DNA from 3 places in the Rhodoferax sp. RT4P68 genome. Region 3 is predicted to be linked to each of the others. Evidence: riboswitches for the same ligand, from Rfam matches in the RefSeq annotation. Region 3 holds a riboswitch; each other region holds the start of a gene.
What was found. Region 3 has a riboswitch for cyclic di-GMP ahead of AC099J_RS14370 (methyl-accepting chemotaxis protein). Riboswitches for the same ligand answer to the same signal wherever they lie in the genome.

Region 1: another riboswitch for cyclic di-GMP. It lies ahead of AC099J_RS04370 (spore coat protein U domain-containing protein); the one in region 3 lies ahead of AC099J_RS14370 (methyl-accepting chemotaxis protein).
Region 2: another riboswitch for cyclic di-GMP. It lies ahead of AC099J_RS14120 (hypothetical protein); the one in region 3 lies ahead of AC099J_RS14370 (methyl-accepting chemotaxis protein).

Annotation. Positions count from the first base shown of each region.
Region 1 covers NZ_JBWMBB010000002.1:188,162-191,426, reverse strand. The annotation lists gene AC099J_RS04380 (fimbria/pilus outer membrane usher protein) at 1-422, opposite strand, end outside; gene AC099J_RS04375 (fimbrial biogenesis chaperone) at 435-1,178, opposite strand; gene AC099J_RS04370 (spore coat protein U domain-containing protein) at 1,186-1,683, opposite strand; cyclic di-GMP riboswitch class I at 1,825-1,913, opposite strand; gene AC099J_RS04365 (response regulator transcription factor) at 2,077-2,772, opposite strand; gene AC099J_RS04360 (FCD domain-containing protein) at 3,178-3,265, opposite strand, start outside.
Region 2 covers NZ_JBWMBB010000005.1:451,857-455,121, reverse strand. The annotation lists gene AC099J_RS14130 (NAD-dependent succinate-semialdehyde dehydrogenase) at 1-881, opposite strand, end outside; gene AC099J_RS14125 (hypothetical protein) at 1,036-1,239, opposite strand; gene AC099J_RS14120 (hypothetical protein) at 1,351-1,686, opposite strand; cyclic di-GMP riboswitch class I at 1,812-1,907, opposite strand; gene AC099J_RS14115 (5-carboxymethyl-2-hydroxymuconate isomerase) at 2,056-2,466, shown strand; gene AC099J_RS14110 (aldolase/citrate lyase family protein) at 2,496-3,265, shown strand, end outside.
Region 3 covers NZ_JBWMBB010000006.1:16,294-19,558, reverse strand. The annotation lists gene AC099J_RS14370 (methyl-accepting chemotaxis protein) at 1-1,399, opposite strand, end outside; cyclic di-GMP riboswitch class I at 1,560-1,653, opposite strand; gene AC099J_RS14365 (bifunctional hydroxymethylpyrimidine kinase/phosphomethylpyrimidine kinase) at 1,716-3,265, opposite strand, start outside.

The DNA.
Region 1 (3,265 bases), on a different contig from region 3:
GCGGCCCGCGCGCCACGCAGGGACAGCGCGGTCGCATCGAAGGCCGCAGCGGGCGCGCTGATGTCCAGCGCCAGGCGGCTGCGGTCGATCCTGTAGGCGATGCCGGGCACGGCGTCGAGAACGTAGCCTTGCGTGCCGTCCAGCAGCGTCACGGGCGCGCCTGCGGGCTGCAGCCGCGCTTGTGCCCACAGGTCCGTCGGCAGCGCCAGCCGCCCATCGGCCAGCCGCTCCGCCTGGACGATGCCGGCCAGCGCCCTGCCGTTGACGCGCACATCCAGCAGCAGCGCCTCCACGTTCGACTGCGCCTGCGAAGCTGCCGCCAGCGTCACGAGCAGGCTGGCGCACACGGCCACCAGCCGGCGTGCTGATGGCCCGGCATCACATGCAGGGCCCGGGCAGACGAGGCGGGCACGTGGTGCCATGGCGTCTGCGTTTCAGGGCGGCGGGTGGGGCCACTCGAAGGTCACCGGCCCGTCCGAGGTGTCGGCTGTCACGCGCAGCGGGCCTTTCACCTGGGCAGGGCGGTCGAAGGTCCATTGCCGCCAGGCGCCCGCCAGCACGCGGGTGCCCAGGCGCATCTCCTTGCGCCAGTGGGCGCCTTCCAGCGTCAGTGACTTCACCCGCACGTAGCGGCTGCCGGCGTTGTCGAGTCGCACGCACCCGGTCGTGGCGGGCAGCACGGCGGCATCTGCGCACGGGCCCAGCCGGGCTTGCAGACGCAACGGGCCCGCTGCGGCGAAGAAGACGGGCAGGTCGTGGTTGACGCGAACGCTGATCGCGGTTTGGGCCGGCGCCGGCGCAGCGAGTTCGCTCACGTCTTCGAAGATCAGACGGTAGGCGTGCTCATCGGCACTCGGCCGGGTGCGCGTCGTCACCCGGAAGATCTGGCTGCCACCCGCCGCAATCTCGGCAATGGGCGGCACGACCAGCAGTTGGGCGGAGTCGGCGTAGACGTCGGCACCGTCGGGCTGGCTCCAGGCGCGCACTTGCGTCTGGAAGGTGAGCGGGCGGTCGCCGGGATTGGTGATGGTGATCGAGGCGACCCGCCGCGCGGGGGACAGCTCCACCAGCACCGGCGAGATCGTCAAGGCATGCGCCGGGGCGCCGACAAGGCCCAGCACCGCCCCCACGCCCAGGCCCACCGATGCGACTGCGGACGTGATCCCTTGCAGCCGCATGGCGTGTCTAGTACACGACCGACACGGTCACCGCGCTGCCGTTGGCATAGGCACCAGCGGGCAGCGCGCCGAAGTTCGCCTTGGCCAGCCGTGCGTACAGGGTCACGACCTTCACCGTGCCGTCCTGCACCAGCGTCAGGGGTGCTGCCAGGGCGAGTGTGGCGGGCAGGTCATCGGCCGCAGCCCCGCTGGTCAAGCTGAGGTTGAAGGGCAGCGTGTTGGCGCCATTGATGACGGTGCGCGTGCCCGCCGCAAAGATCGCAGGTTCCATGTCGACCGAGCACGCCACGGTGAATGTCGAGCCGCTGTCGGCCGTGCGGTCCGCCGCCTCCAGGGTCGAAAAGCTCCCGAAGCTGATCGTCGCGGCACCGGAGACGGCACACGCCGACGTCAGCGTCGCGTCAAGCGCGAGAACGCTATCGCTTTGGGCGGCGGACGTCGCGCCGCACACGACGAGCGAGGCCAGCGCGAGCGCAGCACGTGCGCAAACTTGCTTTGTGAACATGAATGGACTCCAGGAGAAGGCACCAATCCACAATGGCCGGGCGGCGCTCGGAAGAAGGTGGAAGCAGGTCGCAGCGACCAGCCCCCCACAGGCTGCTGGTGCCGTGCTTGCGACACGTCGCAAATGCATGACATCGACCGCCCAGGCAGTCCCGCTGCCATAGGGCGGTGTGCCCCTTAGACCGGTGACTTTGCGTCCCCGCGTTTCCGGCGGGTATGCCCTTTTTCTGAGACGGCGCTTCCCGTGGGAGAAAGCGCAGACCTCGAACTCCGATCCCGCAGTGCCGACCAGAAGGTTTTGCGCTGCGTCACGGGGTTCTCGATGCGGACTTTAGGGAACGCCCACGACGGGCGCCATACGTAGGCACACGGAGCGTCGCGCCCCGTCACCCGTCTACCCAGTGCTGTCGACGCCCGTGGGCGCCTGCACCTCGCGAGGTGGCATGGATTCGATGCTCATGCGCACGAGATCGGGCAAATGACGTGCCGCCATCTTGCGCATGATCTGTGCCCGGTGGATCTCGATCGTGCGGAAGCTGCCACCCAGTTCGCGGGCGATCAACTTGCTGCTCATGCCGGTCACCAGCAGTTCGAAAACCTCACGTTCGCGCAGCGTCAGCGTCTCGAATCGGGCCATCACTTGCGGGTCAGCCAGCGGCCTGGACGTGGCCACGCGATCGGCGTGCTGGGCGACGGCGCGGCGCACGCGCTCGACCAGCGAGGTATCCTGAAACGGCTTCTCGATGAAGTCGGCAGCGCCATTGCGCATGGCCGTCACGGCGGTTGCCAGGTCGGCCGCACCGCTGATGAACAGCACTGGCAGATCGACGCCACGCCGCTGCAGCAACTGATGGAGCTCCAGCCCGGACATCCCGGGCATCCTGAGGTCGAGCAGCAGCACACAGGCCGTCTCCAGGTCGGCGTCTTTCAAAAACTCGGCCGCAGACCCGAAGCTCGCCACGCGCATACCGGCGTTGGACAACACACGGCACAGCAGCGCGCGCATGAACGCGTCGTCATCGACGACAAGGACGACCGCGGCCTCAGGCTCGCAGTCGGCGGATGGTGCGGCAGATGGAACGCGTGGCATCAAGTCAAGCTTGGGCGCGCAAGCGTCGGTGTGTCTGTACGGCAGCACACGCATGCGGCTGTGAACCGCAGCGCGAAAGGGTCATGGAGCGCTCCAGCTGAGTTCGAAGCGCATGGGTGTCGTCCGCTGATCACGTGCAGGCCGGTTGAATCTCTCAAACTATTGGTTCAGGAATTCTGACATCACTGAATTGAGCCTGTGCCGGGCGGGTGAAACAACCGCAGTGGGGCCGCCATATTGCGCGAGCCCCCGCACAGATCCGTGCGTGCAGGATTGCCGCACACGGCTCCTACCTTGGGTGTTGGACGGCGAAGCGCACGTCAAAGCACCGCTTTCGCTGCGGCTCAGGCGCGTGAACGCACTCGCTCAGTGCGAGGGAAAAGGGACTCAAGGGGGGGCGGGACGTCAGGCAGGTGGATTCGCCCCGGGCGACTTCCTGCGATGGATGGCGCGCGGCTGCGCGTCACCGTCGACGATGAGCCTCGTCGTCAGA
Region 2 (3,265 bases), on a different contig from region 3:
TGCACCAGGAAGCGCGTGGGCGAGATGCAGACCTGGCCGGCGTTGCGGAACTTGGCGCCGCCGGCGGACTTGACGGCCAGCGCGATGTCGGCGTCTTCGCAGACGATCACCGGCGCGTGGCCACCCAGCTCCATCGTCACGCGCTTCATGTGCTGGCCGGCCAAGGCGGCCAGCTGCTTGCCCACCGGCGTGGAGCCGGTGAACGTGACCTTGCGGATGATGGGGTGCGGGATCAGGTAGTTGGAGATCTCGGCCGGGTTGCCGTAGACCAGGCCGATCACGCCGGCCGGCATGCCGGCGTCGGCGAACGCGCGGATCAGCGCGGCCGGGCCGGCGGGGGTTTCTTCGGGCGCCTTGATCAGCATGGAGCAGCCGGTGGCCAGCGCGGCCGACAGCTTGCGCACCACCTGGTTGATCGGGAAGTTCCAGGGCGTGAACGCCGCCACCGGGCCGACCGGGTCTTTCACCACCAGCTGGCGCACTGCCAGGTTGCCGCGCGAGGGCACGATGCGGCCATACACGCGCAGGCCTTCGTCGGCGAACCATTCGATGATGTCGGCCGAGGCCATGGCCTCGCCCTTGGCTTCGGCCAGGGGCTTGCCGTTCTCTTGCGTCAGCACGGCGCCGATGTCACCGGCGCGCTCACGCATCAACGCGGCGGCACGGCGCATGGTCTTGGCGCGCTCGATGGCGGGCATGTCGCGCCAGACTTCGAAGCCTTTTTGCGCCGCCGCCAGTGCGCGGTCCAGGTCTGGGATACCGGCATGCGCGACGCGGCCGATTTCCTTGCCCGTGGCCGGGTTGTGCACGGCCAGGCTGCGGCCGTCGGCGGCGTCCTGCCACTCGCCGGCAATAAAAAGTTGGGTGCTGGGGTAGGTCATGGAAAGCTCCTGGAGGGGGAGGCCGCGGCGCGTGGCCCGGCCTCGGGCAAGTCGGAAAGCGGGCATTGTCCACGGTTCGCGCACCGGGCAGCAGCGCGGGCTGAGCCGGCCGGCACACCGCGCCGGCATGGCGAGCACCGGGCAGGCGAGCCGGTCAGGCGACCGGAGCCGCCACGCAGTGACCCCGCACACGCGCCAGGCGCCGCATCAGGCCGTCGATGGCGGCCGGGTCCGGGTCGGGCTCGCACTGCAGATCGAACAGGCGCTCGCGCAGCTGGCGGATCGCATGCAGCTGACGGCGCGCACCGGGCGGCAGGGCCTGCGGTGGCGAGGGTGCGAGCTCAGGTGGCATGTGCATGGTGAAGGGCCGACGTGGTATGGGGCCAGCCGATCTTCTGCGCGACACCCTGCGGGCCGTGTGGGATTGCGGGGAGACGCCTCGTAGGCGAGGGCCGACACGCAATGCACGTCAGCGCCACGCCGGCGCAGCGACCTGTCCGAAGGCAAGACCTACCGGGCTGGAGGCCGACGCCTGGCGGCCGCTGTGCCGTGCCTGCGCTGGTTCGTCGCGCTGCACGCGCGGTGTGCGCGGCGTGGCTTGGTCGGAGCTGAGCTGGCCGAAGCGCTTGACGAGGGGCTGCGTGGTCGAGTGCACGCTGCAGCCCACGTCCTGGAAGGTCACGTGGCCATCGGGCGCCACGCACTTGACGACGGCAAAGGCAGCTGTCCACGGTGCCGCCAGCAGGCTGGTCGCCAGGGCCGCGCGCAGCAGCAGGCGGTGGGGAGCGAAGTCAGTGCAATGCATGTCGGTTCCTCAAGCGGCTCACCACGGCGGCGGGCAGGGAACGCGGCGAGGGGCGGCGCAGGCCGGCATGGCGCGGGAACCGCGAGGCACCACAGTGCAGCCGCCATGCGGCAGCGCTCTGGGAGATCAGCGGTCCCGCTGCCCTAGCGCCGGCGTGAGCCGACACCTTAGACCGGTGACTTTGCGACCCCGGCTTTCGCGCGGGTGTGCCGTTGGTGATGGAGCCATCTTAGCCAACTGGATGAAATATGAAACAATTTGTCTCTACACAAGTCTGTTTGCCGCGCGAACTGCCAAAAACCGCACGCTGGTGGCGACGCGACAATTGGAGCGTCCCACCCCCCTTCCCGCGCGCAAGGAGCTGAACCCGTGCCTCACCTCGTCGTTCTGTACAGCCCGAATCTCGAGTCCGAAACCGACATGGATGCCCTGTGCCACGCGTTGTCGGCCACCATGCTGGCCCAGCGCGATGCAGCGGGCGGGCAACTGTTCCCAACCGGGGGCACGCGCGTGCTGGCGTTCGCGGCCACGCACCATGTCGTGGCCGACGGCCAGGGCGACTACGCCTTCGTCTACCTGAACCTGCGCATGGCCAAGGGCCGGCCGGCTGACATCCAGCAGGCTGCCGGCGAGGCGCTGCTGGCCACCGTGCGCGCGCACTTCGCACCGATCTTCGGCGAGCGGCACCTGGGCGTGACGCTGCAAATCGACGAGGGGCACGAGGTGTTCGACGGCAAGCACAGCAACCTGCACCCGCTGTTCGGCCGGCCAGCCGGCTGAATTTCCATCCCCACTCCCGGAGACACCGCATGCAGACCCCTCAGAACCGTTTCAAGCAGGCCCTGGGCCAGCGCCAGCCTCAGATCGGGTTGTGGATGAACCTGGCCGACCCCTACGCCGCCGAGATCTGCGCCTGCGCCGGCTTCGACTGGTTGCTGATCGACGGGGAGCATTCGCCCAACGACCTGCGCAGCACGCTGGGTGCGCTGCAGGCCATCGCGCCCTATCCCACGCAACCGGTGGTGCGCATCCCCATGGGCCATGGCCATGTGGGCCAGGCGCTGATCAAGCAGAACCTGGACATTGGCGCCCAGACGCTGCTGGTGCCCATGGTCGACACGGCCGAGCAGGCCGCCACCCTGGTGCAGAGCATGCGCTACCCGCCGCTGGGCGTGCGTGGCATGGGCGGGGCGCGCGCCTCGCACTGGGGCCACAACCCGCGTTATGCCGCCGAGGCCAACGACCAGGTCTGCCTGCTGGTGCAGGCCGAGAGCACCACCGCGCTGGAGAACCTGGACGCCATCGCCGCCACCGAGGGCGTGGACGGCGTCTTCATCGGCCCGGCCGACCTGTCCGCCTCGATGGGCCACGTGGGCAACCCCGGCCACCCGCAGGTGCAGGCCGCCATCGCCGACGCCATCGCCCGCATCCTGAAAGCCGGCAAGGCGCCCGGCATCCTGTCGCCGGACGAAGAGCTGTCACGCGGCTACCTGGCCCAGGGTGCGCTGTTCGTGGCGGTGGGGCTGGACACCAACCTGCTGGTGCGCCACACGGCAGCGCTGGCGGCGCGCTTCAAGTC
Region 3 (3,265 bases):
GCGAGACGCCCGAACTCTGCTCGGCACTGGCCGCGCTGATTTCGCCGACCAGATCGCTCACGCGCTGGATGGCGCTGACCACCTCGGTCATCGTCGCACCGGCCTCGCCCACCAGCGTCGTGCCCTGTTGCACACGTTCCACGCTGGCGCCGATCAGCGACTTGATCTCGCGGGCGGCCTCGGCCGAGCGGCCGGCCAGGCTGCGCACCTCGGTCGCCACCACCGCAAAGCCGCGACCCTGTTCGCCCGCGCGGGCAGCTTCCACGGCCGCATTCAACGCGAGGATGTTGGTCTGGAAAGCGATGCTGTCGATCACGCCGATGATGTTGGCAATCTTGCCCGAGCTGTCGTTGATGCCCTTCATGGTGTCGACCACGCGCGCCACCACCTGGCCGCCCTGCTGCGCCACGGTGGAGGCACTGACCGCCAGGCTCTTGGCCTGACGTGCGTTGTCGGCGTTCTGGCGCACCGTGGAGCTGAGCTGCTCCATGGATGCGGCCGTCTCCTCCAGTGCCGAGGCCTGCTGCTCCGTGCGGGCCGACAGGTCGTTGTTGCCCTGTGCAATCTCCGCACTGGCCGTGGCCACGCCGTCTGCGCTGTGGCGCACGCCGGACACCACCGAGCCCAACTGCTGCTGCATGTCGCGCAGCGCCGTCATCAGCTCGGCGGCCTCGTCGCGGCCATGCGCCGCCACGGTCTCGGTCAGGTCGCCATCGGCGATGCGCCGCGCCACCGCACTCGCCTGGGCCAGCGGTGCGGTGATGGAGCGCGAGATCACCCATGCGAACAATGCGCCCAGCAGCACGGCGGCAACGCCGCAGACCACGAGCACCGTGGTGCCCATCGCCGCGCCCTCCTCGGCGCCGCGCAGTGATGCGTCGTACAGCGCCTGCTGGCGCTCCTCCAGCGTGCGGATACTGGCGCTGTAGCTGGCGGCCAGCGGCTTGAGCGTACTTTCCAACTCCTGCGTCACATCCTCGCCGGCCAGCTTGCGCTTGAAGATGGCGGCCCGCGGCGTGCGGTAGGCCTCGCGCTTGGCATCGATGTCGGCGAGCAGCGCTTTGCCGATGTCCGTATCCACCAGCTCATGCAGCCGCTTGCGCGACGCCATGGTCGTTTCCGAGGTTTTGTCCATTTCGGCCTGCCACATCGGGATGCGGCGGGTGTCCGCATCCAGCAGCACGGCCTGCGTGCGTACCCAGTTCAAGTCGATCGTCTGGCGCCAGCGCACCGCCACCTGGTTCTTCTCGTTGTCCACCGTGGCCAGCTGGTTCGTCATGCCGGACAGCGTCTGCAAGCGCCAGACCCCCACGGCCGCACTGGTCGCGACGATCAGCAAGATGACGCCGAACGCGAGATTCAGCCGCGCGCCGATGCGCAGGTTGCGCAGTGCACTCATGTCGACGTCCCCCGCGCAGCGCTGTGCAGCTGCGCAGCCGTGGCGCGCGGAACGGTGTGGATAGGAACAAGCATGGGGCCTCCCGGTGGTCTTCGAAACGTGGCAGTGCTGTGGCAAAGCAACGGCGAAGCGCAACGGGACTGAAGGGGCAATGCCCAACAGATGCAACCCAGCTGCCCCCTCGTGCGATGTGCGTCGAGCTGGGGCCTGTGGCTTTGCGTGCGCAACTCACATTGCGTTTGCCGGTGATGAGTCTAACAGTCGCTCTGCATTCGAACCTAATTCGTCGCACCATTGGCAAAGATAAGCGATCGAATCAACCCTCACTTCGAGCGATCGCACCGCCATACAGGCTGGGGTGCGGCCAGCCGTCCATCGCGTGCGCCGGCCGCTGCGCCTCGGCCAGTGCCGCCTGCATCTGCGGCACCGTCACACCCGGCTGCGGCCCCAGCATGCGCACCACGCAGACGCCGTCGGCGCCGCAGTCTGCGGCCTGCGTGATCTGCCCGGGCGAGAGCACGCCGCCGATGGCCACCACCGGTGCACCGGCCATGGCGCACCACCAGCGCAGGTTGTCCAGCCCCTGCGCCAGCCATGGCATGGCCTTGGTCAGCGTCGGCCAGACCGGGCCGCAGGCGATGTAGGCAGGCGCCAGCGCACGCGCGCGGGCCAGCTCCCACAGGCTGTGCGAGCTGACGCCCAGCGCCAGCCCACTGGCCACCAGCCAGGCGCGGGCATCGTCGCCCAGCGCGAGCAGGTCTTCCTGCCCCAGATGCACGCCATCGGCACCGACCTCGATGGCCAGCACCCAGTGGTCGTTGACGAACAGGCGCGCGCCCGCCGCGCGGCACGCCTGTGCCGTGGCGCGCACGGCCTGGTGCAGGCACGCCGACCAGTCGGCGTCGGGGTGGTCGGGCGTCTTGATGCGCAGCTGCAGCGTACGCACGCCGGCGGCCAGTACGGCGTGCGCACGCTCGGCACTGTCCACGATGGCGTACAGGCCCAGCGGCGCGTGCGGCCGCACCGGGTCCGATGGCATCGGCGCGAAGGCCGGCGCTTCGCTCCAGCTCATCTGGGGCAGCAGCGCAGGCGTGGCATGGAAACCGCGCGCACTGCCCACCTGCCCCGCCCCGGCACCGGCGGCATGGCCATGGCGCAAGGCCTGCGCCGTGGCCATCTTGGCCAGCACCACCGCATCGGCCGGCACAAAGCCCAGCGCCAGCGCCGCGGCCGCACTGCTGGCGAAGGTGCAGCCGGTGCCGTGCGTGTGGCGCGTGTCGATACGCGGCAGCGCCAGCCAGCCTTGGGCGTGGGCGCTGTCCAGCCAGTCCAGCACCAGGCCGCCGGGCCCGTGGTCGGCGTCGCCGCCGGTCACGCAGACGGCCTGGGCGCCGGCCAGGCGCAGCGCACGGCCGAGCGCGGGCACATCCGGCCCGGCCCGGCGCTGGCCACCGAGCAGCAGGCGGGCTTCGTGCTGGTTCGGCGTGAGGAGCGTGGCGCGCGGCAGCAGCCATTCGCGGTAGGCCGCGCGCGTGCCCTCGTCTGCGAATGCCGCGCCGCTGCTGGCGGCCAGCACCGGGTCGACCACCAGCGCGGTCCCGGGCCGCTCGGCGCGCAAGCGGTCGACCCAGTGGGCCACGCATCGCACCTGCTCCGGCCCGCCCAGCAGGCCGGTCTTCAGCACGGTGGGCGGCATGTCCTGCGCCAGCGCCTGCAGTTGGGCGTCCAGCAGCGCGACCGGCAGCGGCGCCACCTGCGTGACAGCGCATGAGTTCTGCGCCGTCACGGCCGCGACGATGCCGCAGAAGTGCACGCCCTCGAAGGCCTCGACCGCGCGCTGGTCGGCCGCCAGCCCGGCGCCGCCGC